DNA from 3 places in the Mesorhizobium sp. Root695 genome. Region 3 is predicted to be linked to each of the others. Evidence: riboswitches for the same ligand, from Rfam matches in the RefSeq annotation. Region 3 holds a riboswitch; each other region holds the start of a gene.
What was found. A riboswitch is a leader RNA that binds a small molecule or an ion and turns the genes downstream of it on or off. The one in region 3 is predicted to bind cobalamin.
Positions count from the first base shown of each region.

Region 1: it holds a riboswitch for cobalamin, as region 3 does, so the genes downstream of both, ASD99_RS05455 (CbtB domain-containing protein) here and bluB (5,6-dimethylbenzimidazole synthase) in region 3, are expected to answer to the same signal.
Region 2: it holds a riboswitch for cobalamin, as region 3 does, so the genes downstream of both, ASD99_RS01880 (aromatic ring-hydroxylating oxygenase subunit alpha) here and bluB (5,6-dimethylbenzimidazole synthase) in region 3, are expected to answer to the same signal.

Region 1 covers NZ_LMHO01000003.1:269,329-278,830, forward strand. Annotated here, with positions in the region: gene ASD99_RS05430 (MerR family transcriptional regulator) at 1-200, shown strand, start outside; gene ASD99_RS05435 (methyltransferase family protein) at 346-822, opposite strand; gene ASD99_RS05440 (heparan-alpha-glucosaminide N-acetyltransferase) at 819-1,817, opposite strand; gene ASD99_RS05445 (MFS transporter) at 2,053-3,252, shown strand; gene ASD99_RS05450 (aromatic ring-hydroxylating oxygenase subunit alpha) at 3,260-4,435, opposite strand; cobalamin riboswitch at 4,575-4,772, shown strand; gene ASD99_RS05455 (CbtB domain-containing protein) at 4,808-4,987, shown strand; gene ASD99_RS05460 (CbtA family protein) at 5,003-5,770, shown strand; gene cobU (bifunctional adenosylcobinamide kinase/adenosylcobinamide-phosphate guanylyltransferase) at 5,763-6,275, shown strand; gene cobO (cob(I)yrinic acid a,c-diamide adenosyltransferase) at 6,277-6,891, shown strand; gene cbiB (adenosylcobinamide-phosphate synthase CbiB) at 6,927-7,895, opposite strand; gene cobD (threonine-phosphate decarboxylase CobD) at 7,894-8,940, shown strand; gene ASD99_RS05485 (tyrosine phosphatase family protein) at 8,937-9,446, shown strand; gene ASD99_RS05490 (creatininase family protein) at 9,447-9,502, opposite strand, start outside.
Region 2 covers NZ_LMHO01000001.1:374,167-383,668, forward strand. Annotated here, with positions in the region: gene ASD99_RS01865 (hypothetical protein) at 1-1,040, opposite strand, end outside; gene ASD99_RS01870 (PqqD family peptide modification chaperone) at 1,085-1,513, opposite strand; gene ASD99_RS01875 (hybrid-cluster NAD(P)-dependent oxidoreductase) at 1,634-2,734, opposite strand; gene ASD99_RS01880 (aromatic ring-hydroxylating oxygenase subunit alpha) at 2,806-4,053, opposite strand; cobalamin riboswitch at 4,166-4,368, opposite strand; gene ASD99_RS01885 (DUF680 domain-containing protein) at 4,881-5,081, shown strand; gene ASD99_RS01890 (DUF680 domain-containing protein) at 5,153-5,353, shown strand; gene ASD99_RS01895 (DUF680 domain-containing protein) at 5,424-5,660, shown strand; partial or broken gene ASD99_RS01900 (ABC transporter ATP-binding protein) at 5,717-6,826, opposite strand; gene ASD99_RS01905 (alpha-glucosidase family protein) at 6,851-8,515, opposite strand; gene ASD99_RS01910 (carbohydrate ABC transporter permease) at 8,520-9,502, opposite strand, start outside.
Region 3 covers NZ_LMHO01000043.1:217,823-227,324, forward strand. Annotated here, with positions in the region: gene ASD99_RS27675 (exodeoxyribonuclease VII small subunit) at 1-171, opposite strand, end outside; gene ASD99_RS27680 (histone deacetylase family protein) at 175-1,101, opposite strand; cobalamin riboswitch at 1,222-1,402, shown strand; partial or broken gene bluB (5,6-dimethylbenzimidazole synthase) at 1,450-2,109, shown strand; gene ASD99_RS33715 (hypothetical protein) at 2,184-3,167, opposite strand; gene ASD99_RS27690 (TetR/AcrR family transcriptional regulator) at 3,261-3,869, opposite strand; gene ASD99_RS27695 (MFS transporter) at 3,990-5,210, shown strand; gene ribB (3,4-dihydroxy-2-butanone-4-phosphate synthase) at 5,267-6,367, opposite strand; gene aroC (chorismate synthase) at 6,444-7,559, opposite strand; gene ASD99_RS27710 (DUF1344 domain-containing protein) at 7,738-7,998, shown strand; gene ASD99_RS27715 (histidine phosphatase family protein) at 8,075-8,662, opposite strand; gene fabI (enoyl-ACP reductase FabI) at 8,707-9,502, opposite strand, start outside.

The DNA of each region.
Region 1 (9,502 bases), on a different contig from region 3:
ACGAGATCCGCGAAATCATCCAGATGTACAAGGCGCCGCCCGGCGAGGTCGGTCAACTCAAGCTGATGATCAAGCGCATTGAGGAAAAGCGCGAGGATCTCAGACAGAAGCGCCGGGACCTCGAAGAGACGCTGGCCGAGCTCGACCAGGCAGAGGAATCTTGCGTCGAGCGGTTGGTCGAGCTTGGTGTGAATACGTAGCGGTCTTTTCGTCACCCTGAGCGGAGCGCAGACCGCTCTTTTTGAGCGTCGCGGGTGTGCAAAGTGTCGAGATGTTGGAGGGGCAGCATCCCCGTCCTGCCGGACATCTCCCCACAAGGGGGAGATTGGGAGCTTCGGCGCCGGCTCAAATCCAGCGTCGTACTCTTTTGGCGTAGTCGCGGTATTTCTTGCCGAACTTCGCTGCCAGCACCTTTTCCTCGCCCTCGATCGCGACCTTTTGCGTGGCATAGGCGGCGATGAACGCCAGCGGCAGGAACCATACGATCCCCGAGACGAGGGCGACGCCGATCAGCAGCAGCGTGTTGGCCAGATACATCGGATTGCGGGTGACGCCAAAGGGACCTGTGGTGACGAGGTGATCGGGCACCGCGTTAGGGTTGAGCGTGGTCTTGGCCCGCATCATGGTGCGGATCGCGGTGAACCAGAGTGCGGCGACGGCGAACAGTGCCACCCAGCCGGCGGCGAACAGGATATCGCCCAGGATGTCGCCGATCCAGGGCAGGGGATGGAGCAGGCCAAGCGCGATGCTGATGGCGATGGCGGCGGTGTAGATCAGCGGCGGCCACGGTATGAGCCCCGGCTTCGGCAGGTTCTCGGTCATTTGACCCCTTCCTCCATCAACTTGCTGTCGGTTTTGGCGGTGCACATGCCGGCAAGGTCGGACAAATGTGCCTTCCATTCCGCAGTCTGGTCGTTGTTGTAGAGCCTATCAAGCGTGGCCTCGCCCTCGAGCGTATCGAGCATGCAGACACAGTAGCTCGAACAGAACTCTGTGTCGCGCGACTGCTCGCAGGACAGTTGGCAGGTTTTGAGGAAGTTCACCTGCGGGGTTTCGACCTGTGCCGGCATGATCTGCGAGAACAGCCACACGCAGCCGATCAGCAGCGGCTGGTGGATCAGGTAGAAGGCCAGGCTGTGGCGGCCGATGAAGACGAGCGGATTGGCCCAGTGGCCGGGCTTGAGGTTCCCCAGCCACGTCAAGACACCCGCGCCCGCAGCAAGCTTGGTGACGCCGATGCCGAGAAGCACAGCGCCGAACCACGGAAACAGGGGCACGTAGTCGTTGGAACGCGGATTGTTCGCCGACAGGCCGACCCACCACAGCCACGGGGGATCGAACGCCTCGAAGCGCAGATACACGGGCGCCGTGATGACGAGCGCGGCAACGACCAGCGTCAACAAAGCCGGCAGCCGCAGGAAGGCGAGGCCGAGCAGGCTGGCCAGCGCGATCTCGTGCAAGATGCCGAAGAAGATGAAGCCGTCCGGGGTTGCGATGCGGGTGACGACCGAAATCGCAATCGCGGCTCCGGCGACCATGGCGAACCGCTTCCAGAAGCCGTTCCAGCGGATCTGCCGGCCATGGGCAAGGTACAGGCTGACGCCGACCAGAAACAGGAAGGTGGAAGCGATGCAACGTGCGTAAATCTTCCACCAGCCGAAGGCGGTCAGGCCGGGATCAGTGTAGCCGAAGAACTCCAGATCCCAGGTGAAATGGTAGCTCGCCATGGCGATGAGCGCGATGCCGCGCACGATGTCGATGGCGACGATGCGCTTTGTTCGATCCTGAACGGGTGCGGTCGGCGTTTGGATGCTCATGGTCTCGCATTCTGATTCAGCCCCGCAAGACGACTATCACGGTTGGCCCGGACAAAAGAAGACCGGGAGCTTTGCCAAGTACAGTGGCGCGGACGCTGGATCAGCCGCCACTTTAGGCCAGTGGCGGGAAGCCTTTGGCCGACTTCGCTTTTTGCCGGATACGCGTCGGTTTCCTCTTATTAGCGCGGGGATCGCCACGGCAGATTTGGCCCGATGATTCTGCTTTGGGGAAGCAATGTCCACCCATGTGCGCCATCCGATCTGGCTACCGGCCCTCAAGGCCGCGGACGCGCGCACCTTCGCTTCGCTCTATGCGGTCGAATCCTTCGCCCGCGCCACGGTGTCGAGCGTCATCCCGATCCAGGCCTATGAGATCCTGCACAACGAGCAGATCGTTTCGATCCTCTACACCGTGGTGGCGATGCTCGGCCTGTCGGTGACGCTCTTCATGCCGATGCTGATCCGCCGCTTTGCCCGCCGCTGGGTCTACACCGCTGGCGCCTGCCTGCTGGCCATAGGCTCGCTGTTCTTCGTCACCGACACGCTTGCCGGGCAACTGGCCGGCATGCTGTGCCGCGTGATGGGCGCCAGTGCGCTGTCGATCACGCTCAACCTCTACATCATGGACCACATCCGCAAGACCGATTTCATGCAGGCCGAATCGCTGCGCATGGCGTGGTCGATGCTGGCCTGGACAGGTGGGCCGACGCTCGGCATCTTCCTCTACACGCGCTTCGGCATCTATGCCGCGCATGGTGCGGTGGCCGTGTTCGCGATGGCCCTGCTGGCGCTGTTCTGGACCTACCGGCTCGGCGACAACCCGTCGATCCGTCCGGGCAAGACGCGGCCAGTCAATCCGCTCGCCAATATCGGCCGCTTCATCGCGCAGCCCAGGCTGCGGCTGGCCTGGCTGATCGCCTTCGGCCGCTCCTGTTTCTGGACGACGTTCTTCGTCTACGGGCCGCTGTTCATGGTGATCACCGGCGAGGGCAAGCTGGCCGGCGGCCTGCTGGTTTCGGCCGGCAACGCGCTGCTGTTCATGGCCATCTTCTGGGGCAAGGCGGGAAAGCGCTTTGGCGGCCGCAGGACCATGACATTTGCTTATTTCGCCATGTCGGCCACGCTGCTGGCGGCGGGCTTCGTCGGCGAAACCGTGCCGCTGCTCACCGGCGCCTTCCTGCTCTGCGGCGCTTTCTTCACCATTGCGCTCGACGCGCTTGGCTCGACCGCCTTCATGCGCTCGGTGCGCTCCTATGAAAGATCGCAAATGGCGGCGGTCTATCGCACCTATCTCGACTTTTCCGAGCTGACGCCGCCGCTGGTCTATTCGGTGGTGCTGGTCTTCTTCGGCCTGGGCTCGGTATTCGTCACGCTCGGCCTGCTGGCGGCGGTCTGCGGCTTCGTGACCTGGCGTTATCTGCCGAAATCGCTTTAGTCGCCGACTAGGCGGTTGTCTCGCGCGCCGCATGCCGCTCGCGCACCCAGTTGTGGAAGCGATGCAGGTCGTATTCCTCGGGCATCAGCACGCCGGCTTGGTGGCGCATCGAGCGCAGGCCCTTCTGGTTGACCTCGCAGATCGTTGCATCCTCCTCCAGTACCTGCGTGCCGAAGGCAACGATGTTGTCGATGTCGGTCGCGGCGAGCGCCTCAGCCGCAAACAGCCATTCGGCGACAAGCTCGGTCTGCTCGGGGCCGAGCGGCACCAGCCGCACTGACCTGACATAGTCGACATGGCCGACTATGAACATCGACGGCAGGCTGGTGGCGTAGGTCTGGCCGGCAGCGCGTTCTGCTGATGTGAGGTTGGCGAAGACCGGCCCATGCGCCTGGCCGTCGCGCGACCATGTTTCGGCGCCAGTGCGCAGGCCGCCAGAAAATTCCGGTGCATCATTGTCGGCGTGTCGGGACCATTCGGGATCGTCATGCCTGCCCATCAGGCCGCGGCCATAGATCGGCACCAGCCGCGACAGGTCCTTGTGGACGCCCGGGCAATGCAGGCACTCGTTGAAATTTTCCCAGAAAATCTTCCAGTTGCAGTTCATCACCTTGCGCAGCACGTGGCCGCTCACCAGCCTCTCCAGCGGCCAGTTGCCGAGATCGCCGGAGGCGGGATCGAAGGATGCCTGCGCCGAGCCGGCGGCGTCTTCCTGCAGATTGACGAAGACGAAACCGCGCCACACCGAGAGTGCTACGCGATAAAGCGGATGGTCGGCTTTGTCGAAGCCTTCGGGCAGCGATTTCGACGGCACGCGCACGAGATCGCCGCGCAACGAGTAGGACCAGGCGTGGTAGGGGCAGGTGATCAGCCGCGCCTTCAGCCGGCCTTCGCTTTCCTGGCAGAGCTGCGAGCCGCGATGGCGGCAGGTGTTGTGGAAGGCACGCAACTCGCCGGTCTCGTCTCGCAGCACGACGATGTCCTGCGTGCCGATGCGGAATCTGCGGAAAGCCAAGGGTTGGGCTAGGTCGGCCTCGCGGCAGACGAGCAGCCAGCTTCTGTACCAGATAGCGTCGAGATCTTTTTGATAGCTGCCTGCATCCCAATAGGCCGATGACGGCAGCGTCGGCTCGGCCCTGGTCAGGCCGTTGTAGGGATCGCGCTCGCTGGCAATGGGCTGCATGGCTGGCTTCCTGTGAAGATGTCAGCCGACACCCGGTCAGGAAAATTGTCAATTGCGGCACCGGCGGGTCTCGGCTGGTACGACGCATTTGCGATGGTTGTCGGCGGAATTTGGTTTGCCGGACGCGAGGATTCTGCCTATAGTCGCCAATGTCGTCGGTTCCATTTTGGAGCCAAGAGGGAATGCGGTGAGGGCGAGTTTCGCCCGATGCCGAGGCTGCCCCCGCAACTGTATGCGGTAGTCCTCTCCATATGCCACTGAAGATCTTTTCTTCGGGAAGGTGGGGAAGGGCGCTGATCCGCGAGCCAGGAGACCTGCCGGCGACAGGAAACTGACTTCGATGCCCTCGGGTGGAGGGCGAAAGGACAAGATATGACTGCCGCTTCCATCTCCCTCGGCACCTCCGTCTCCTCGCAGTCGCGCTTCATGCAGCTCGCTCTTGCTGCGTTTCTCGGCATTTTCGTAATGGGCTTTGTCGGCTTCTCGCATATCGATGCGGTCCACAATGCAGCTCACGACTATCGCCATTCGATGGCGTTTCCCTGCCACTGACCAGGATCTGACATCATGAACCTGTTTCGCAACGTCGTGTTCATCGCGGCGATCGCGGGGCTCGTGGCCGGCGTCGTTCTCGCCTGCATGCAGGCCTATGCAACAGTGCCGCTGATCCTGAAGGCGGAAGTCTACGAACAGGCCGGCGGCGGCCATGGCCATGACCATGCCGCGGTACCGGCCGCAACGGGTACCACCGCCATGAGCACTGCGGCCCCGGCCGAAGCGACTGCTCCGGCGGAAGACGAGGGTTGGGCGCCGGCAGACGGTTTCGAGCGTTTCGCCTTCAGCGTGCTTGCCAATATCGTCACTGGCATCGGCTTCGCCTTGATCCTGGTCGCGGTTTCCGAATTCGCCGGCGGCATCGGCAATTGGCGCCAGGGCGTGTTCTGGGGGCTGGCCGGCTTTGCCGTGTTCACCCTGGCGCCGGGCCTCGGCCTTCCACCTGAACTGCCGGCCATGCCGGCTGCCGATCTGACCGAGCGCCAGATCTGGTGGTGGGCAACGGTGGCGGCGACCGCGATCGGCCTTGGCATGATCGCCTTCCGCAAGTCGCTGCCGCTGGCGATCCTGGCCGTGGCCTTGATCGTCGCGCCGCATATTGTCGGCGCGCCGCAGCCCGGCAGTTACGAGACGGCGATTCCGGAAGGGTTGCATCACCAGTTCGTGGTGGCGGTGACGGTGACCAATCTGGTGTTCTGGCTGGTGCTCGGGGCGGTCGTTGGCGTGGTGCGTGGCCGCTTGACGGGCACCGCGACCAACCTGCGCGACAGCTTTGCCTGACAAGGGATTGACCTTCCTCATCGGCGGTGCGCGCTCCGGCAAGAGCGCGCATGCCGAAACCCTGGCGACGGGTTTGCCGCCGCCATGGACTTATATCGCTACCGCGCAAGCCTATGATGACGAGATGGGTGAACGCATCGCGTTGCACCGGTCGCGGCGCGGCGAAGGCTGGACGACCATCGATGCACCGCTCGATCTCGCCGGCGCGCTTGCAGCCTTGCCGGACGATCAGCCGGTGGTTGTCGACTGCCTGACCCTGTGGCTGACCAACCATATGCTGGCCGAACACGACCTCGAGCTTGAATGCCATCGGCTGGCGGACGTGCTGTCGCGGCCGCGTGGTCCCTGGTTCGTGGTATCCAATGAAGTCGGACAGGGTATCGTGCCCGACAATGCACTCGCCCGCCGGTTTCGTGATGCCGCGGGCCGACTCAACCAGCAGGTCGCTGCTGTCGCCGATACAGTGCTGCTGATGGTGGCGGGGCTGCCGCTCAAGGTGAAATGACATGACCGACATCGACGATCAGGAAGAAGAACGCCACCGCGCCAAGATGGCCAAGCGCAAGGCGGTGCAAGATGCCGAAGTGGCGAGCAAGACGGTCGAGAAGGGGCTGCTGATCGTCAACACCGGCCCGGGCAAGGGCAAGACCACAGCCGCCTTTGGCCTGGCGCTGCGGATGCTCGGCTATGGCAAGCGCGTCGGCGTCGTCCAGTTCATCAAGGGCAAGTGGCACACCGGCGAGAAGGACGCCTTCGCCGCCTTCGGCGACCGCGTCGTCTGGCACGCGATGGGCGAGGGGTTCACCTGGGAGACACAGGACCTGAAGCGTGACATCGCAGCCGCCGAAGCCGCGTGGACCAAGGTGCTTGAGCTTATGGCCGATCCGTCGATCAGCCTGCTGGTGCTCGACGAACTGAACATTGCGCTGCGCTACGATTATCTCGATCTCGACAAGGTGGTTGCAGCGTTGAAGGCCCGGCGCGAGGGCCTGCACGTCGTCGTCACCGGCCGCAACGCCAAGCCGGCGCTGGTCGAGGCCGCCGACCTCGTCACCGAGATGGGCGCGACCAAGCACCATTTTTCCGCGGGCGTGAAGGCCCAGCAAGGGATCGAGTTCTAAGAGCTTCTACCCGCCCACAAAAAGGGAGGGTAAGATCAGGCCACAATGAAAATAACCGCGACCAACCCAAACAGCGCGATCAGCAATGTGTCGGCGACGCGATAGAGTTTCAGCGCCTGCCTGATGTCGACGCTGTCGGCTTCGCGCCGCCCACCTTCGCCCATGAAGACGTCGTCGACCAGCACGCCGCCGTAGAAGCGCGGCCCGGCGAGGGCGAGGCCGAGCGCACCGGCCATTGCCGCTTCCGGCCAGCCGGCATTGGGCGACCGGTGTTTTTTCGCGTCGCGCCACACCGCGTGCCAGGCATTGCGCGAATCGGCGCCCCTGACCAGGAAAGCCGCCAGCACGATCAGCAGCGCCGTCAGCCGCGATGGCGGCAGGTTGATCCAATCGTCGAAGCGCGCCGCCGCCCAGCCGAAGGCCTCGTGGCGAGGAGTGCGGTGGCCGATCATCGAATCGGCGGTGTTGGCTGCCTTGTAGGCAGCGCCGCCGGCCAGCCCGCCAACGCCGGTCCAGAAGGCGGGGGCGACGATGCCGTCGGAAAAATTCTCGGCCAGGCTCTCGATCGCCGCGCGGCAGACACCGGCCCTGTCCAGGGTTTCGGGATCGCGGCCGACGATTCGCGAGACAGCCACGCGGCCCAAAGCAAGGCCACCGGTGTCGAGTGCGTCGGCCACCGCCTCGACATGCTCGTAAAGGCTCTTCTGCGACAGAAGCGACGTCGCCAGAAGGGCAGTGATGATCAGGCCCATTGGAACGAACCAGAGCAGGATCTGCACGCCGAGGCCGATTATCGCCGGCACCAGCACGATGACCAGCAGCGCCTGGACACCACGCTTGCGACGCAGCGCGTCGGGATCAGTGGCGTGGTTGAGCCTGCGGTCAAGAAAGGATATCAGCCTGCCGAACCACGTCACCGGATGGCCGATGGCGCGAAACAGCCAGTCGGGGTAACCGAGGGCGAATTCGACGGCCAATGACAGGAAAGCGATCAGGACTGACATGAAGCTTCTTGAAGGAGCGGTGGACCATGGTGGAAGTCTTGGCCGGGCGTGGGCGCTTTTCCCCAACGCTTCGCGGCCTTTCGTCGACCTCTCGACCGGTATCAATCCGCACTCCTATCCGCTTTTCGACCTGCCCGCTACCACCCTGTCGCGGCTGCCGGAAGCCGCGCGCACGCGTGACCTGATAGAGATCGCGGCCAGCACCTATGGCGCGCCGTCGCCAGCCAACGTCGCGGCGGCTCCGGGCACTCAGATCCTGTTGCCGCGCGTCGCATCGCTGATCGCGCCCGGCAAGGCGCTGGTGCTGGGGCCGACCTATGCCGAACATGCCCGCGCAGCAGTGATCGCCGGGCACGAGGTGACCGAGGTCCGCGACTTCGCGGCCCTGGCCGACGCCGACCTTGCCATCATCGTCAACCCGAACAATCCGGATGGCCGCATCATCGAGCGCGACCGTCTGCTGGCGCTGGCTGCCGGTCTGCGCGCCAAGGGCGGGCTGCTGGTCGTCGATGAGGCGTTCATGGATGTCGGGCCGCGCGAGCACAGCCTCGCGGGCGATGTCGGCCAGGGCGGCATCGTCGTGCTGCGCTCGTTCGGCAAGTTCTTTGGTCTGGCTGGTTTGCGGCTGGGGTTTGCACTTTCCGATGCAGCGACAGTCGAACGGCTGGAAGCGCAATTCGGGCCCTGGGCCGTCGCCGGCCCGGCGCTTGAGTACGGCATCCTCGCGCTTGCCGACATCGGCTGGCAGGACGCGATGCGAGCATCCCTTACGAAAGCATCGGCGCGGCTCGATGCGCTGTTCGGCCGCTTCGGCGTTCTCGTCGCGGGCGGTACCCCATTGTTCCGCTATCTCCGCTTGGCCGATGCCGCCGATCTGTTTTCCGCACTTGGTGAGCACGGTATCCTGCTTCGCCATTTTGCCGACCGGCCACATGTCCTGCGCGCCGGCCTACCGGGGAGTGAACTGGAATGGCAGCGGCTCGAATCCGCTCTTGTCGGATGGGCGGCGCGGCGCGAGGATAAATCAAAGGGTTCAAAACAATGATCCATGTCTGCTCGCTGGCAAAGATCGAGGAAACGGTGGCCAGGACCGGCGCCGATCGCATGCTGTCGCTGCTCGCCGCCGGCACGGAGGTGGTGCGGCCGGCCTCGATCATCAGGGAGAACCATCTGCATCTGGTCATGCACGACATTGCGGTGGCGCAGGATGGCATGACGATGCCAGGCGAGGATCATGTGCGCGACCTGCTCGATTTCGCGCGCCGATGGGACCGGGCAAATCCGATGGTCGTGCATTGCTATGCCGGCATAAGCCGCTCGACCGCTTCGGCCTATATCATCGCCGCCGCACTGGCGCCGAAGCGTGACGAGGCCGAACTGGCGCGGACGCTGCGGGCGCTGTCGCCCTCGGCGACACCCAATCCGCGATTGATCGCCGTGGCCGACGCGTTGCTTGATCGCAACGGCCGCATGATCGAGGCGATCGAATCGATCGGGCGCGGCGCGGATGCCTTTGAAGGCACGCCGTTCGCGCTTAGGATAGACGGTTAGCTACTTCAGCCAGTCGGCGAGCTTCGCCTTGCGCACATCCCGCAGCAGGCTGATGA
Region 2 (9,502 bases), on a different contig from region 3:
CCCCGCGCGAGAAAGTCCGCAATCGTGCCGGCTATCTCCTGTGGCTGCGTTCCCAGCGACAGACGGTAGCATGGCAGCAGGCGGGTCAGGTCGCTGAAGAAGCGAAAGCCGCTTTCCCGCTCGCCCGGCATCTGCGCTATCCCGGACGGCGCCAAGGCAATCATGGCATCCCTGCGCGATACCGGCATGATCGAACTTGCCCCGCCCCCGCCGATATGTGGCACCACCAGCGCAACGATGTCCAGAGTTGCAGGCACCGGCTGAGGCGCAATATCGGCAATGTGAAAAGTATGTTTGCCTTGCCAGTTGAGCGGACCATGGGCCGGCAGCCGGTGCGTGAGTCCAAGCCGAGAAAACCCTTGGGGATCCTGCTTGAGCGTCGAAAACAGCGGGCTGGCACTCACGCCGTTGGCGAGATCGATCAGCACATAATCGTCGCCGACGCTGTCCAGCCCATTGAGGAGGCCGGCAGCGACGGTCCCGGATTTCCCAGCGCCGCCCGCGCCGGCCAGCAGAACGCCCTTGCCATTGGCGCCGAGCGTGCCGGCATGGGCAAGGCGCATGCCGCGCGCCGCATACTCCCAGTGCAGGAAGGCCCGCAGCGGCGCTCCCGGCTCCCACGGTGGAAAGGCGTCAGTCGAGGCCATCAATTGCACGCCAACGCGACGTTGCGGATCGTAGAACTGCCAGAAGTCGAGATCGTGAAAATGGTGGCCACGCAACCCGGTCTCGGCGAGCCGCTTGGCAAAGCCGTGCTCGGTGAAATGCGCGTCGCCCCACTTGGCCGGCTCGGGGATGCCGGGGATGCCTGGATGAACAATGAAAATGCGGCAACTGGACGTTTCAGGTTGATCGTCCCTGGTCTCGACCAAAGCATGGCCGAGTGCATCCGCCAGCACGCCGGGGCCGAGATGCGCGGTAAGCTCCAGCCGGGGCAGGCGGATCTTGCGCACGACTGGATTGTACGCGGCCGCGCGTTCAGCGGCGGCGATGAGATGCCGGGCGTAATCCGGCAAGGTTTCGAGAGTGACGCGCGACATGGCCAAGTCCAGCGCCCTTCTATCGCGGTGCAACCGGCGGCTCGTCAGGATGCCTGTTTGACCGCCGGCCAGCCAACCGGCTCCTCGACTTCATGGATAGGATCCACGATGATCAGGTCGGCGAGGTCGTCGTGGACATTCACGGTGAGCGGCTCGCTCGTGGCGGCAAGCTCGGCAAGCAATTCGTCAGGCAGCGGCTGCGGCGGCGCATCCAGGCCAACCAGCAGCCCCAGCTCGAGCAATTGCGATACGAAGCCTTCGAGTTCAGCCGGGCCAATCGTCGAGGCGCCAGCGGTCAGCCCGATCAGAGCCTGGGCATCGACGCCGGACGATAGCGCCTGCCAGATCCTGCTGCCCGAATCGGAAAATCCGAAGTACTTCCCGCTCGAAAGATCGAGCACGACGGCTTCGCCGTCGAAGGATTCAAAGACAATGTCCTTGCTCGAAATCGCGTATACATCGGTATGACGCATTGCTCTTGACCCCCATAGCTGCGCGAGCAATCGTCGGTCGGCGCGGTCGCTCAGCTCATAAGGCCTGTAAACACTCGATTCTTTCTTGGCAAGCCAACGCGCGCGGCGGCTCCAAGCGGATCACGCCTCGATTTCGAGCGCCGAAAGCGGTTTTGAGCAACAGGCGAGGATAAAACCGTCGTCGATTTCGTGATCGAGGATACCACCATTGTGGCTCATCTCGACGTTGCCCGCGACCTTCCTCACCTTGCAGGTGCCGCACAGGCCGAACTCGCATGCGGCGGGAATCCGCACGCCCGAGGCCCGTGCCGTCTGCAGCACCGTCTGGCCGGCGACGCATTCGGCGTCGACATCCGAAAGCGCGAAACGGATCGGCGTCGCGGCTTCGGCGACAATGGCGGCACCGTTTTCAGCCGGCGACGCGAATGGCGCCGGGATTTCTTCCACGACAGGCGCCGCAAAGCTCTCCTGATGATATTTCGTCATGTCGAAGCCGGCTGAGTCCAGCATGCCGCGCACGGCGCGCATGAAGGGATCGGGGCCGCAGCAGAAGATTTCGCGCTCGCGGAAATCGGGCGCCAGCAGTGGCAGCCGGATCGCGTCGATGCGGCCCATATGGCCGAACCAGCCCTCGCGGCTCGACCGCTCCTCGATCATGAAGCCGAGCGACAGGCCGGGCATACGGCTGCCGAGCAGTTCGAGTTCCTTGCGGAAAATGATCTCTTCCGGGCGGCGTGCGCAGTTGACGAAGCCGACATCGGTCCATGGCGCGCAGTCATTCAGCCAGCGCAGCATCGACATCATCGGTGTCACGCCGGAGCCTGCCGAAATGAACAGATACTTGGCCGCCGGGTGGCTGTGCAGCGAAAAATCACCGGTCGGCCCATAGGCCTTGACGTGCGACCCGGGCGTCAGATGATCGAACATCCAGCGCGTGCCGATGCTGCCGGCCTGCGCCTTCACTGTCACCGCGATCGAGAACGGCCGCGATGGCGAGGACGACAGCGTGTAGGTGCGCATCAGCGGCCCGTCGGCGGTCGGCAGTTCCAGCGTCACGAACTGGCCGGGCTTGTAGCGGAACCAGGTCTGGTTGTCGGAGCGGAAGGTGAAGGTCTTAACGTCAGGCGCTTCGTCGCTGACGCCGATCACTTCCAGCACCTGCAGCCTGTCGTTCCACGGCGTCATCTGGTCGAGATGGCGATAGAGGCCAAGATCCGTCATCGCATTCATCCTCTTGTCCCTTTTGTTTTGTGCATGTCCCAAAACCGCTGCGCACTTTTGGGCGACATGCGCTAGGCGACGCTGCGCAGGGTCGGCCGCTCGCCTTCGGCAAGGCGCGGACCGATGAACGACGCGTACCATTCGACGAACTGGATCACGCCACCCTCATGCAGCTCCGAATAGGGGCCGGGCTCATAGGCGGGCGACAGGATGCCGAAGGCGTTTTCCTCGACGATGCGGCGGTCCTGGTCGTTGGTCTCGGTCCAGACATGGGTGAGGTCTTCGATGGTGTAATCGATGCCCTCGACCGCATCCTTGTGCACCAGCCATTTGGTCGTCACCGCCGTTTCCGTGGCGCTGATCGGCAGCACCCGGAACGTCACCGCGTGGTCGATGAGGATGTGGTTCCAGGTCGTCGGATAGTGATAGTGCATCAAGGTGCCGATCCGGTCGGCGGAGACGGTGTCGGAAAGGTTCTTCTTGACCGCCAGCTTGCCGGTCATGGTGTAGCTGACGGCATCGCGCAGCAGTGGCGCGCGGGTGGCGCGATACTGTCCGGCCGGATCGATGCGGAATTTGCTCGGCAGGCCGGCGGCCTCGCATTTGGCCCAATGCGCGACCATCTCGGGGTCGCTATCGGCGCCGTTGACGCCGGTCACGGTCGGCGCCTCGGGGAAGGTCTTGCACAGTTCGGGATGATTGGCGGCGCAGTGGTAGCACTCGCGGTTGTTTTCCCAGACCAGCTTCCAGTTGCCTTTCTCGATGATCGTGCTCTCGAAGGCGATCTTTGCTTCGCGCAACCGGTGCGGCAAAAGATAAGGTTCGATCATCGCCCGCATCGGCGCGAAATCCGCCGGCTCCTTGGCCAGGCAGATGAAGATGTAGCCGCCGACGTTTTCGCAGGCGACCGGCTTCAGGCCGAACTGGCTCTTGTCGAAACCGTCGGCCATCTGGCGGGCAAACAGCAGGCGGCCGTCGAGCTCATAGGTCCATTGGTGATAGGGGCAGACGAGCTTTGCCGCCGTACCCTTCTCGGTGTTGCAGACGCGGCTGCCGCGATGCCGGCAGGAATTGTGGAAGGCGTTGATCTTGCCTTGCTGGTCGCGGACAAGAACGACCGGATAGTCGCCGATCTGCACTGTGATGTAGCTGCCCGGCTTCGGAAGCTCGCAATCGTGGCCGATGAACAGCCAGTCGCGATACCAGATCAGCTCCATGTCGAGCTTGAAGTAGTCTGGATCGGTGTAGAACGGCTGCTCTAGCGAAAAGCCTTGCCTGCGGCTGTTTAAGAGCCTCAGCATGTCGTTGCGAATATCCATGTCCTGTCCTCGCTTTAAGGACTGAACTGGTGGTGACGGAGGAAGGATTGGACGCAGGCCGGCGATGCGTCGGACATGCACGATCCACCTCTTGACCGCCCACCGCGATCAGTCGAGTCTAGAAATCTTGGGCTGGTTTCCGGGCTCTGGAGTTGTCCTTGCGGACCATCGCGACACCTTCCCAGGCAGTTGCCCAGTGGTCTCCCGTTGCGACTTGAACTCCACCACCGTTGCGGGGGCAGCGCCGGATTCTGACCGGCTTCCCAATTCTCCGCCCCGTCGTCACGAAGTGGCACCTGAGATGGTATGATCTAACCACGATCGCGGACGCGTCATCGGCATGAAAACGACATCGTATCCATGCGGCGCGACACGCACGCGAAACGCCCCGGTTGGCGATTGCCGCGCTGAAATCCTATCTCCGCGGCGGCCTTCCCATCTGCAATCTCCTCGAAACCGACCCCTGACCGAGGTCAAAAAGGGTTAACAGTTTCGAAAAGTGACTATTAGCGGTCACTAAAATCGAACCGAACGGTTCGTTTCTGTTGACGGTGCGTGCAGGACGGTGTGAACGCTGGGCCTACGAAACAGTTGGTGATATGACTGGCGGCTTTGGCTAACATATTGATAAATATATGGAAAAAGTATTGTGTAGAAGCCCTTGGCGCAATTTCAAGTGGCGGATTCATGGTCCACACGGAACAACTTCGTGATTGGAAAAGGCAGACCGGTCCTACCACATCGGGGCTGTCCGAACGACGCGATTTCCTCCCAAGACACGCCGCTATACGGACGGGAAAAATACTAAAAATACTGGAGTACATAAAATGAAAAAGATCATTCTCACTGCCGCCGCCCTTCTGGCCATTTCCGGCAGCGCCTTCGCTAATGGTAGCGACCACTATGGTTCGAACGCCCCGGCAGCCACTGCTGTCGACAGCTCGTACACCGCTTCGGTCAAGAAGTCGGAACCGGCTGCTCAGACGCCTGCCCAGGGTAGCGACCGTAACCTCTTCGGCAACCACTAACAGCCGAATCACCAGTTGACGGGGGGTATGCCTGCCGTCCTGGCGAAATCCAGAAATTCAGGAGACTTGAAATGAAGAAGATCATTCTTGCTACCGCAGCCGTTCTGGCCATTTCCGGCAGCGCCTTCGCCGCTAGCGACAACTATGGTTCGAACGGCGCCAATCAGCCTGCCGCGGCGGTCGACCAGTCGTACACGGCTTCCACCAAGACATCCGAACCGGTTGCCCAGACGGCCGCTCAGGGCAGCGATCGCAACCTCTTCGGTCGCTAACAACCAATTTCCCAGTTGACGGCGGGTATGCCTGCCGTCCTGGCGAAATCTAGAAATTCAGGAGACTAAAATGAACAAGATCCTTATTGCTGCCGCCGCCGTTCTGGCCATCACCGGCAGTGCCTTCGCCGGTAGCGACAACTTTGGCTCCAACGGCGCCAACCAGCCTGCCGTCACTTCGGTTGACACCGCGCACACGAGCTCGATCCGCAACAGCGGTGGCCTCGTCGAGAAGCTGCTCAATTCGTCGGGCGACGTACAGAAGTCCGCCCCTCAGGGCAGCGACCGGAACCTCTTCGGCCGCTAACAGCCGAAGCTGATCTTCAAAAGAAGAGCGGCGGGCCAAGCCCGCCGCTCTTTTTTGGCCGCCTTTGCTTCCGGCTTTTGCAGCGCAAAGGAATGCCCATCCGTATCGAAGATATGCAGGTCCTCGCCATTGGCGCTCAGCCGCAATGTCGAGCCGCGCTTGACCTCGACATTGCCGGGCAGCTTGGTCACCAGCGGCAGATCGGCGCGGCCGATGTCGATATAGACCAGCTGGACCTCGCCGAGCTGCTCGACATAATCGACCGTTCCCTCGAACAGATAGTCAGCGCCGCTGGAGATGATCAGATCCTCCGGCCGCACGCCGAAACTCACCGCGGTACCCTTCGCCGAAGCCGGCGTGGTGATCGGCACGGTTGCCTTGCGGCCGCCGACATGGCTGACGACGGTCGGGTTGCCGGTCTTGTCGATGGTCGCCGGCAGGATGTTCATGGCCGGCGAGCCGATGAACTGGGCAACGAACAGGTTGCCGGGTTTCTTGTAGAGGTCCATCGGCGTGCCGACCTGTTCGATATGGCCGTCCTTGAGCACCACGATGCGATCGGCCAGCGTCATCGCCTCGACCTGGTCATGGGTGACGTAGATCATGGTCGTGTTGGGCATCGATTCCTTGAGCTTGGCGATCTCGATGCGGGTGGCGACGCGAAGTGCGGCGTCAAGGTTCGAAAGCGGCTCGTCGAACAGGAACACTTTCGGATTGCGCACGATGGCACGGCCGATGGCGACGCGCTGGCGCTGGCCGCCCGACATCGCCTTGGGCAGGCGGTCGAGATATTTGGTCAGCTGCAGGATTTCCGCCGCCTGGCGTACGCGGCGATCGATCTCGGCCTTGTTTTCCTTGCCGATCTTCATCGAGAACGCCATGTTGTCGTAGACGGTCATGTGCGGATAGAGCGCGTAGGACTGGAACACCATGGCGATGCCCCGCTTCGATGGCGGCACGTCGTTCACCACCTCGCCGGCTATTCTGAGCTCGCCGGAGGTGATTTCCTCGAGCCCGGCGATCGACCTCAGCAATGTCGACTTGCCGCAGCCAGACGGGCCGACAAAGACGATGAACTCGCCCGACTTTATATCGAGGTCGATGCCGTGGAGAATGTTCAGAGTGCCGTAGGACTTCTTCACTTGTCTTAGCGTGACATCGGCCATTGGTTTCCTCCCAGTGATTTGAATTCAGTCGATGCGCCCGAACCAGGCGCCGTAGCCGCCAAGCTGTATGGAGCCGCTGCTCGCCTGCCCCGAAAATCCGTGCCCGGGCAAAGGTTGCAGCGATCGGTTGCCAAGGTCAACCTCGGTCGGCCTGGCGCCCAGATTGAAGACGCAGACCACCTGCTCGTTGCCGGCGCGGCGCGTGAAGGCGACCGTGTCGCCCTCACTTTCGATGAAGGTGATATCGCCCTTGGCCAGCGCCGGATGGGCGCGGCGGAAGCTGAGAAAGCGCCGGTAGTGCTCGAGCAGCGAACTCTCGTCGCCCTGCTGGACATTGACCGCTTGCGCCAGATGCTTGGCCGGCACCGGCAGCCAGGGTTTTGCCGACGAGAAGCCGCCATTGCTGGCGCTGCCGTCCCACACCATCGGCGTGCGGCAGCCGTCGCGGCCTTTGAATTCAGGCCAGAAGCGGATGCCGTAGGGGTCCTGCAGATCCTCGAACCGCAGGTCGGCCTCGCCAAGCCCAAGCTCTTCGCCCTGATAGATGCAGACCGAACCGCGCAAGGACATCAGCAGCGCCGAGATGACCTTGAGGTAGGCGATCGGGTCGGCCTCATTGGCTGCCCAACGCGAGGCCGGGCGCATCACGTCATGATTGGAAAAGGCCCAGCACGACCAGCCGTCGCTGGCGACCTTGCCGAAAGATTCCAGCACCGAGCGGACCTTGGCCGCACTGATCTTTTCCGGCGCCAGAAAATCGAAGGAATAGCACATGTGCACGCGCTTGCCGCCGGCGGTGTAGGCCGCCACCACTTCCAGCCCGCGCTGCGAATCGCCGACCTCGCCGACCGCGGCGGTTGCCGGATATTCATCGAGCAGGGCGCGGAAGCGTTCGAGGAAGCCGAGGTTCTCCGGACGGCTCTTGTCGTAGAGATGGTCCTGGTAATTGTAGGGATTGACCGCGGGTGCGGTCTGGTCGTTGCGCTCCTCCGGCGGCAGCGGCGGGTTGTTTTCCAGGCCCTGGCTGTGGAAGTAGAAATTGATGGTGTCGAGCCGGAAGCCGTCGACGCCGCGCTCCAGCCAGAAACGGGTGACGTCGAGCAACGCGTCCTGGACTTGGCGGTTGTGGAAGTTGAGGTCGGGCTGCTCGGCCAGGAAATTATGCAGGTAATATTGCTGGCGGCTGGTGTCCCATTGCCAAGCCGAGCCGCCGAAGATCGACAGCCAGTTGTTGGGCGGCGTGCCGTCCGGCTTGGCGTCTGCCCAGACGTACCAGTCGGCCTTCGGGTTGGTGCGGCTCGACCGGCTTTCCTTGAACCATGGATGGTTGTCGGCGGTGTGCGACAGCACTTCGTCGATCATCACCTTCAAGCCCAGCCTGTGTGCCTCGGCGGTCAGCGCGTCGAAATCGGCCAGCGAGCCGAACATCGGATCGACGTCGCAGTAATCGGACACGTCATAGCCGAAATCCTTCATCGGCGACTTGAAGAACGGCGAAATCCAGATGGCGTCCGTGCCGAGTGCCGCGATGTAGGGCAGCCGCCCGATGATGCCCTTGAGGTCACCAATGCCGTCGCCGTTCGAGTCCTGGTAGCTGCGCGGATAGATCTGGTAGATCACCGCGCCTCGCCACCAGTCGCTATCGATGGCGAGATCGGGCTTCGAACTGGCCTTCAAAGCGGATTGCATCGTCTCAGCCTCCTTTCACCGAGCCGGCAAGCAGCCCGCGGACAAAATAGCGCTGCAGCGAGAAGAAGACGATCAGCGGCACGATGATGGTCACGAAAGCCGATGTCGTCAGGATCTCCCAGTCGCCGCCGCGTGAGCCCAACAGGGCGTTGAGCTTGGCGGTCAGCACGATCTGGTCTGCCTCTGTACCCAGGAAAACCATCGCCACCAGCAGATCGTTCCATACCCACAGGAATTGGAAGATGGCAAACGAGGCCAGCACCGGGAACGACAGCGGCAAGACGATCTTTACGAAGATCTCGAAATCGCTGGCGCCGTCGATGCGCGCCGATTCCATGATCTCGCGCGGCAGGCCGGCAATGTAGCTGCGCAGCAGGTAGATGGCGAAGGGCAGGCCGAAGCCGGTATGCGCCAGCCAGATGCCGAGATAGGTCTTCGACGGCATGCCGAAGAAAGAGCCGACGCCGTTGTAGAGTTTCAAAAGCGGGATCAGCGACATCTGCAGCGGCACCACCAGCAGGCCGATGATGACCGCGATCAGCAGTGCCCGGCCGGGAAACCGCATCCAGGCCAGTGCATAGGCGGCAAAGGCGGCGATCAGGATCGGGATGACGGTCGCCGGGATGGTGACGGTCAGCGAGTTCATGAATGACCGCCCGATGCCTTCCGAAAACAGCACCGTCTTGTAGTTGTCGGTGGTGAATTTCGGTGGCGCCGACGAGGCATAGTAGACGCGTTGGCCGCGATCGCCTTCGAACGCCTTGGGCGAGGCCATGACGAAGCTGCCATCGGCGTTGAGCAGCAATGTCACGCCGTCTCCGAGATCGGCTGTCGTGCCGGCGGGATATTGCGTCGGTGCCGCCGATTTGACGCCGAAGGCGCTGATGTTGCGCTTGGCGCCGTCGCCGAAGATGTTGCCCTCAAGGACGAACTTGCCGTCCTTTTCGACTTGCGTCGAGGCGGCCGGCAGGCGGCCGGCTTCCGTCT
Region 3 (9,502 bases):
CTTCAGCAGCCGGTCGCAATGTGCCTTCAGCGCCTCGCCGCGCTCATAGATCCTGATCGACTGGTCGAGCGGCACGTCGCCACGCTCCAGATCATCGACGATCTTCTCCAGCGCGTCGAGTGCCTGTTCGAAGCTCATCGCCTTGACGTCTTCGTTGGTCTCACCAGCCATCATTCATCCTTTCATCAGCCGCCCGACATGGGCGGCGACCGAAAATGCCAATCCCTGCAGATCGTAGCCACCCTCAAGCAGACTGACGAGCCGGTTGCCGCTGTGGCGCGCGGCGCTCTGCATCAGCTGGCCGGTCGCCCAGTCGAAATCATCCTCGGTCAGGTTGATCTCGGCCAGCGGGTCGCGGTGGTGCGCGTCGAACCCGGCCGAAATGATGATCAGGTCGGGCGCGAAATTATCGAGCGCCGGCAGCACGCGCGACAGGAAGGCATCGCGAAAAACCTCACTGCCGGTCTGCGGCGCCAGCGGCGCGTTGACGATGTTGCCGGCGCCGGTTTCGCTTTTTGCCCCGGTGCCGGGGTAAAGCGGCATCTGGTGCGTCGAGCAATAGAGCACCGACGGATCGTCCCAGAAAATATCCTGCGTGCCGTTGCCGTGATGCACGTCCCAGTCGACGACGGCAACGCGCTCGACACCGTGTTTCTTCTGCGCATAACGCGCCGCGACCGCCGCTGTGTTGAACAGGCAGAAGCCCATGGCCGTGGTCTTTTCGGCATGGTGGCCGGGCGGCCGGGCGGCGACGAAGACGTTGTCGGCGCGGCCTGAAAAGACGTCGTCAACGGCGGCGTTGGCGGCACCGATCGCGGTGATCGCCGCCTGCCAGCTCTTCGGGCTGACTGACGTGTCGGCGTCGATGCGCGCGATCCCTTCGTCGGGAATGGCGGCGCGAACGCGGGCGACGAAATCGGCGGGATGCGCATAGAGGATGGTGGCCTCGTCGCCTTCCGGTGCCTGGACGCGATCGAGCCCGGCAAAGGCTTCGTCTTCGAGCACGCGCTCAATGGCGCGCAAGCGGTCCGGCCGCTCGGGATGGCCGGGCGGCGTGAGGTGCTCGAGGAAGATCGGATGGGTGTAGAGACGAGTGGCCATCGTCCCAATCTAGTGACCCGGATCGACAAAGGCCATGCGCAGGCGGCCGATGACTGGGGAAAATCACGCCTGCGCCATTCGTGTGGCTGCGGGCATTGGCGTCCTCAGCGCTTCAGCGTAAGGTCCCCGGCACTGCCTGGTGCCCGCCGCAAGCGGGAGAATCGGGAACACGGTTGAATTCCGTGGCGTGCCCAACGCTGTAAGGGGGACCGCGCCGGTAAATGCCACTGTCGATGACGGGAAGGCACCGGACGCGGGTTGATCCCGAGCCAGAAGACCGGCCTGGCAGGCATCGTCATCCGCATGGTCAGGCGGACGACATCGATTGCAATCGCAAGGGGACAAGCGATGCCGGAGCACATGACCACTGCCATTGACGATGGGTTTGACAAGAAAGCGCGCGATGCGGTCTATCGCGCCATGTTCACGCGGCGTGACGTGCGCAGCCATTTCCTGCCCACCGCGCTCGACGATGAGGTGCTGGCGCGGCTGCTGCTTGCCGCTCATCATGCGCCGTCGGTCGGCTTCATGCAGCCTTGGAACTTCATCGTCATTCGCGATGCCGGGCGGCGGGAAAAGGTGCGCGATCTTTTCCTGGCTGCGCGCGAGCAGGAACTGCCCGCCATTGAGGAAGAGCGCCAGGCGCTCTACCGCAAGCTCAAGCTGGAAGGCATCTGCGAAAGCGCGCTCAACATCTGCATCACCTGCGACCGGCAGCGTTCGAAGGGCTCGCCGCTGGGCCGCTTGCACAATCCTGAGATGGACCTCTACAGCACGGTCTGCGCGGTGCAGAATTTCTGGCTGGCGGCGCGCGCCGAAGGCGTCGGTGTCGGTTGGGTCAGCATCATCGAGGCGCAGGCGCTGAAAAGCCTGCTGTCGATTCCCGATCATGTGACGCCGGTCGCCTATCTCTGCGTCGGCCGTGTTTCCGAGTTCGCGCCAAGACCGGATCTCGAAACGCATGGCTGGGGACGCCGGCTGCCGCTGTCGGAGTTGATCATGAGCGAGATTTTTTGCGGCCAAGGTGAGGTGCCGCTGAAGTCAACCGTGGCGCGTCTCAACGCTGTCGATGCCGCACCGGATCAGCGTGTCGCGCCGGCCGTGCCCCAGCGCGAGCCGCCGAAGGAGGCCAGCGCCTTGTCCTTGAGCTCCCTGAACTTCGACGACGCCTCGGCCAGCCGGGCGTCCCAGGCCGGATCTGGCACCTGGCCCGCGATGGTCTTGAAATAGACCTGCATCAGGCAGGCGATGGCGAAAGGCTCGATGAACGCCGCCTTGAAGGCCCAGGCGAAGACGATAGCGAGCACGAAGGCCCAACCGGCGAGTTGGCCAGGCATCAGGAAGAGAATGGCGCCGGCGGGCGCCAGCATCAGCAGGAAGATGACGAAGGACACGCCCCACATGATGACCGCCAGCCAGACGGCGTTCTTGACCATGACCTTGCCGTTCTGGGCATAAAGCACGACGCCTTGGCGCGCCGTCTCGAACGGCGAGGCTGAATTGATGCGGATGTTGTAGCCGAGGATGATCTCGTCGACATAGGTCAGCGACAGGCGGATCACCGTGTTGATGAAGGAGACCAGGCCGCTCAGGCCCGGAATCGGCAGGAAGGCGGCGATGCCGCCGAGCAGGCCTGTGATGGCGCGGATGGCTCCCTTGACCAGCTGGTCGACGACGAAAAGGATGTTGGCCTCGGCAAAACGCTGGGTCACGATGTCCTTGGCGTAGGCAATCTGGTCCTGGCCACCGGGAATGTCGCGGCCGTCGATCAGATGGACCATGACGGCGATGTGACCGGCCTTGACGACATAAAGGATGTATTCGCGGATCCAGTAGACGGCGATCGAGACAATGCCGAAGCCGACCACGCCGCCCCACAGGGCAAAGGACAGCGGCCCGTCGGGATCGGTGGAGATATGGCCGACGCCGTAGCCGACGGAGGCGCCGGTGCCGGTCGCCATGATATAGGCCAGCGTGATGCCGAAATAGACGATCATGCGAAAGACAATGAACGGCCAGGTCCGCATCATGATGGACACCGACTTGCCGATATCGAAATCCCACATGCCCCGAATCTCCCCTCAGAGATGGTAGCAGAGGATGAACTCAACCCGGCGATTGTCAATTGCCGGCCGTGGCGCCGGGCCACCGATGGGAGTTCAGCTCGATTGCGGACCCGGCTTCTTGAGCAGGCCTTCGAGCAGTTGCTTGAACGCCGTCACCACCTTTTCCGACGTCGCTTCGGGGTCGTTCGAATTGGCGATCCGTTGCGCCGCCTGACTGCTCGCCCCGTTGATCAGCCGCGAGGCCGTCTCGGGGTCGAGTCTGGAGACGACAACCCCCTCCTCCTGCAGCGTCGTCAGATGGCCGGTCATTGAAGCGATGCACGCATTGGCATTCGGCCATTGCGCGGGATCCCCCAGAACCGCCGGGCCATCGCGGAACATGATGCGCTGGATTTCCGGCTCCAGCGCCATCTCGATATAGGTCGTGCATTCGTCGACGAAACGCTGCCAGCGGGTCGGTGCTCTTGCCGCCACTTCGTTCACGCGCGCCGCCATCTCGCCGTCGATTTCGGCGATGACTGCCTGCAGCAATCCCTTCTTGTCGCCAAAATGATGATAGAGCGCGCCGCGCGTCAACCCGGCCGAGGCGGTGAAATCATCCATCGAGGCTTCGGCGTAGCCGATCGTGCCGAAAGCATGGCGGGCCGCCGCGATCAGCTTGGCGCGCGTCTCGGCAATCATCTCCTTGCGGGGTCTGTGCATGGCTCTGGCCTTATCCACATACGTCGCGTATGCCAATTGACATACACGACGTATGCTCTATCTAACAATCATACGCTTCGTATGTAATTGTCGAATCGTCCTTTGTCGAGGAGCCTGACCATGCAAAATCCCTATTCGGAAATCTTTCGTGCCCCGGGAGCAAAGGGCTTTGCAGCCGCCGGGTTCATCGCGCGCCTGCCGATCGCCATGGCCCCAATCGGCATCGTGGCGATGCTGTCGCAGACGCGTGGTGAATACTGGCTAGCTGGCGCCGTCTCCGCGACATACGCGCTGGCCAACGCTTTCGTCGCGCCGCAGATATCGAGACTGGTGGATCGCCTGGGTCAGACACGGATCGTGGTGCCGACCACCATCATTTCCGTGCTGGCTTTCGCCGTCCTGATAGCGGCGGCCAATCAGGACTGGCCGGTATGGACGTTGTTCGTGTCGGCGTTTCTGGCCGCCGCCATGCCCAGCATGCCGGCAATGGTGCGTGCGCGCTGGACCGAGATTTTCCGCGGGCGGCCGCAGATGAACACCGCCTTCGCCTTCGAGTCGGCTGCGGACGAGCTGGTCTATATTGCCGGTGCGTCGCTTTCGGTGGGTTTGAGTGCCGCCCTGTTCCCGGAAGCTGGTGTCCTAGTCAGCACGCTATTCCTCGCCCTTGGCTCGACAGCCTTCATCCTGCAGCGTTCGACCGAACCGCAAGTGCGGCCGGTCAATCATGTCTCGAGCGGCTCGGCAATCCGGCTCAGGCCGGTGCAGATCATCACCTTTGCCCTGATCTTCATCGGCGCGACCTTCGCGACGACGGAAGTGAGCACGGTGGCAATCACCAAGGAACTCGGCCAGCCGGGCGCCGCGAGCCTCGTCATCGGCGTTTATGCGCTGGGATCGTTCGTGCTCGGCCTCGTCGTCGGCGCGCTCAGCCTGAAGGCGCCGCTGCAACGCCAGCTGGCCATCGCAGTCGCCCTCGTCGCGCTCGGCACGCTGCCGCCGCTCACCGCCGACACCGTGCCACTGCTGGCGCTGACCGTGTTCATCAGCGGTGTGGCGATCTCGCCGACCTTCATCACCGCCTTCGGCCTGATCGAGCGGCACGTGCCGGAGGCGATGCTGACCGAAGGCATCACCTGGGTCATGACCGGCATCGGCATCGGCATGGCGCTCGGCTCCTTCGCCGCTGGTGCCGTGGTGGATGCGTTCGGCGCCCAGAACGGGTTCTGGGTCTCGGTGGCTTCAGGTACAATCGCCCTGGCCACCGTGCTGCTTGGCCAGCGCAGCCTTGCCACTCACGAATGCGAACTGGATGGATGCGAAGCGGCAATCCCGGCCGAGTGATAGCCGGGGTATGTTGAGATTCGGGTCAGGCCGGCCTCACCTGAATATCGACATACCTAGAGTATCTCGGTCTTGGCGATATGGATGCCAAAACCTTCGAGGCCGACATAGTGGCGTTCGCGCGAGGCGATCAGGTTGATCGAGGAAATGCCGAGATCCTTGAGTATCTGCGCGCCGAGCCCGATCTCGCGCCACTCGTTTTCGCGGCGGCGGGCCTCTTCATGATCCTCACGGTCGCCGCTCGTCGGCCGCTTGCGCTCCTGATGGGCGACGCCGACGGAGCCTTCGCGCAGATAGACGATGACGCCACGCCTGCGCTCGCCCATCGACTTCATGATGCCGTCGAGCCGGTGGCTGGTGCCGAAGACATCCGTCACCACATCCTCGGAATGCAGACGCACCGGCACGTCCTCGCCGTCGCGGATGTCGCCGAAGACGATGGCGACGTGATGCATGGAGTCCCAGGGCAGCGTGTAGGTGAAGACCTGCGCCTTGCCGCCGAGCGTGTCGATTTCGGAGCAGGCGACGCGCTCGACCAGTGTTTCCTTGCGCTGCCGGTAGGCAATGAGGTCGGCGACCGAGATCTGCTTCAGGCCATGCTCCTCGGCGAAAGCCTGCACCTGCGGACCGCGCTTGACGGTGCCGTCATCGTTGACCAACTCGGAAATGACGCCGACCGGCGGCAGGCCGGCGAGCTTGCAGAGATCGACCGCGGCCTCGGTATGACCAGAGCGCATCAGCACCCCGCCCTCGCGCGCAATCAGCGGGAAGATGTGGCCAGGCCGGACGAAATCCGAGCCGCCGACATTGCCGTTGGCAAGATTTCGAACAGTCAACGTACGATCCTCGGCCGAAATGCCGGTGGTGGTGCCATGCTTGAAATCGACGCTGACGGTGAAAGCGGTGGTGTGGGCGGAGTCGTTGTCGGCGACCATCGGCGCGAGGTTCAGCCGCTTGGCTTCGTCGCGCGGCATCGGCGTGCAGACGATGCCGGAGGTGTGGCGAACGATGAACGCCATTTTTTCCGGCGTGCAGTGGACGGCGGCGACAATCAGATCGCCCTCGTTCTCGCGCCCGTCATCATCCATGACGACGACGATCTCGCCGCGTTCGAAAGCGCGCAGGGCTTCGACGATTTTCTTCTGGTCGTAAGGCATGAACGCTCGCTTCGCTCGCAGGGAATAGGGAGTAGGCAGTAGGGAAAGAAAAAAGGCTGTATCGTCGGCCTACTGCCTATTCCCTACTGCCTATTCCCTTCCCTGTCTGTCCTCGATGCCGCAGATAGTGATCGGCGATCACGCAGGCAACCATTGCCTCGCCGATCGGCACGGCGCGGATGCCGACGCATGGGTCGTGGCGGCCCTTGGTCATGATCTCGACGTCCTTGCCGTCCTTGTCGATCGACTTTCGCGGCGTCAGGATCGACGAGGTCGGCTTGACGGCGAAACGGGCGACGATTGCCTGACCGGTCGAGATGCCGCCCAGGATGCCGCCGGCATTGTTGGACAGGAACACCGGCTTGCCGTCATTGCCGATGCGCATCTCGTCGGCATTCTGCTCGCCTGTGATGCGGGCGGCCTCGAAGCCGTTGCCGATCTCGACGCCCTTGACGGCATTGATCGACATCAGGCCAGAGGCGATGTCCTGGTCGAGCTTGGCATAGATCGGCGCGCCGAGGCCGGCCGGAACGCCGTCGGCGACGATCTCGATCACCGCGCCGACCGAGGAGCCCGCCTTGCGGATGCCGTCGAGATACCGCGTGAAGGTGGGAACGGAGGCTGGATCCGGGGTGAAGAACGGATTTTCCGCATCGCCGATGAAATTCCAGTTCCAGTTGGCGCGGTCGATGGATTTTTCGCCCATCGACACCAGCGCGCCGCGCACCACCACGCCGGGCACCACCTTGCGGGCCAAAGCACCGGCTGCCACTCTAGCTGCCGTCTCGCGGGCCGAGGAGCGGCCGCCGCCACGATAATCGCGCACGCCGTATTTGACGTCATAGGTGTAATCGGCATGGCCGGGCCGGTATTGGTGGGCGATCTCGCCATAATCCTTTGAGCGTTGGTCGACATTCTCGATCAGCATCGACACCGGCGTGCCGGTGGTGATCATCGTCTCGCCGTCCTCGTCGAGGATGAAGCCTGACAGGATCTTGACCTCGTCAGGTTCGCGACGCTGCGTCACGAAACGTGACTGGCCCGGCCGGCGCTTGTCGAGCTCGGTCTGAATCTCGTCGCGCGTAAAGCGGATGCCTGGCGGACAGCCGTCAACCACACAGCCGAGCGACGGGCCATGGCTTTCGCCCCAGGTGGTGACGCGGAAAAGGTGGCCGAACGTGTTGTGAGACATGAAATGACCCTGCCCGGCAGCGGAGCCGGCTCAAGGTTGCCTTCTATTGGCGTTTTTCATAGGGGTCAAACTGTGATCTGCCGGATTTAGTTTTGACACATTCGGTTGGTTTCTGCTCTGCTCTATCCGCCGTTGAACGGCCGCCGCCATGCCGGTGCAATGATAAAGAGGAACGATTATGCGTACCCTGATTGGCGCCGTTGCCGCCACACTGCTGCTTTCCACTGCCGCTTTCGCCGGCCAGACCGAAGGCCTGATCAAAAAAGTCGACAAGGACACGGCGACGCTGACGCTGGATGACGGCAAGTCCTACAAGCTGAACGCCGAGACCGATCTCGACGCGCTGAAGCCGGGCATGGACATCGTCATCGCCTACGATGTGACCAATGGTGAAAACGTCATCACCGACATGGAACTTCCGGACAGCTCGGCCAATTAGAGCTTCCGGCCTCAATTGAATGCAGTGTTTGCGGTTCAGTTTTCGCTGAGCCAATCTAACCAATTGTTTTTGCAGCCTAAAGCCACTCGAGGCTCTTGCCGTCGAGCTTAAGCAAGCGATCCTGTGGTATTTCCAGGTTTGCTGCCTCGTTCTCGGCCAGTCCCAGAACGAAGCGAAACAAGGTGCGCATGACGCCGCCATGCGCCACGCAGATCGTCTGGCGTTCTATCGCGTCGAACCAGGGCTTCACCCGTACGAGCAGCATCTGATAACTCTCGGCGCCTTCGCCGGGCGGCTGAAAGTTCCATTTGTCCCGAGCGCGTGTCTTGCGCGCTCCGGGATACCGTGTCTCGAGCTCGGCAAAGGTAAATCCCTGCCAATCGCCGAAATTGACTTCGACCAGGCGAGGATCGGTTCGATAGGCATCCGGATCGAGCTTCATCGCGGCGCGGATGCGCTGCATCGTTTCGCGCGTCCGTCGCATCGGGCTGGCGACGAAATCAAAATCCTCGGGATTTTGGATCAACTCGGCCAACTGGCGACCGTTGCCGGTCGCCTGATCGCGGCCAAGCGCATTGAGGTCGGTGTCGGCCTGCCCCTGAAGCCGGGCTTCGGCATTCCACGCGGTCTGGCCGTGGCGCACGATATAAACCAGCGGGTACATCAGGTCTTCCGGATGGAGCGGGACGGACGACGGTTTGGTGGATGTTATTCCTTGACCGTCGAAATGTCCGGCGCGTCGACCGCCTTCATGCCGACGACGTGGTAGCCCGAATCGACGTGATGCACTTCACCGGTGACGCCGCGCGACAGGTCGGACAGGAAATAGACGCCGGAATCGCCGACTTCCTCCTGTGTCACCGTCTGCTTCAGCGGCGAATTGTATTCGTTCCACTTCAGGATGTAGCGGAAATCGCCGATGCCGGAGGCGGCCAGCGTCTTGATCGGGCCGGCCGAGATGGCGTTGACGCGGATCTTCTTGGCGCCGAGGTCGACGGCCAGGTAGCGCACGCTGGCTTCGAGCGCCGCCTTGGCAACGCCCATGACGTTATAGTGCGGCATCACCTTTTCGGCGCCGTAATAGGTCAGCGTCAGCAACGAGCCGCCATTGGTCATCAGCGCCTCGGCGCGCTTGGCAATGGTGGTGAAAGAATAGACCGAAATGTCCATGGTGCGCAGGAAATTGTCGCGCGTCGTTTCGACATAACGGCCGGTCAGCTCGTCCTTGTCGGAGAAGGCGATGGCGTGGACAAGGAAATCAAGCTTGCCCCAATGCCTGGCGACATTGGCGAAAACCTCGTCCAGGCTCGCCGGATCGGTGACGTCGCAATGGCCAGCGACAAAGGCGCCCAGTTCCGCCGCCAGCGGCTCGACGCGCTTCTTGAACGCCTCGCCCTGATAGGTCAGCGCGATCTCGGCACCATGGTCAACGCACGACTTGGCGATGCCATAGGCGATCGATCTGTTGTTGGCGACGCCAAGAATAAGGCCGCGCTTGCCGGCC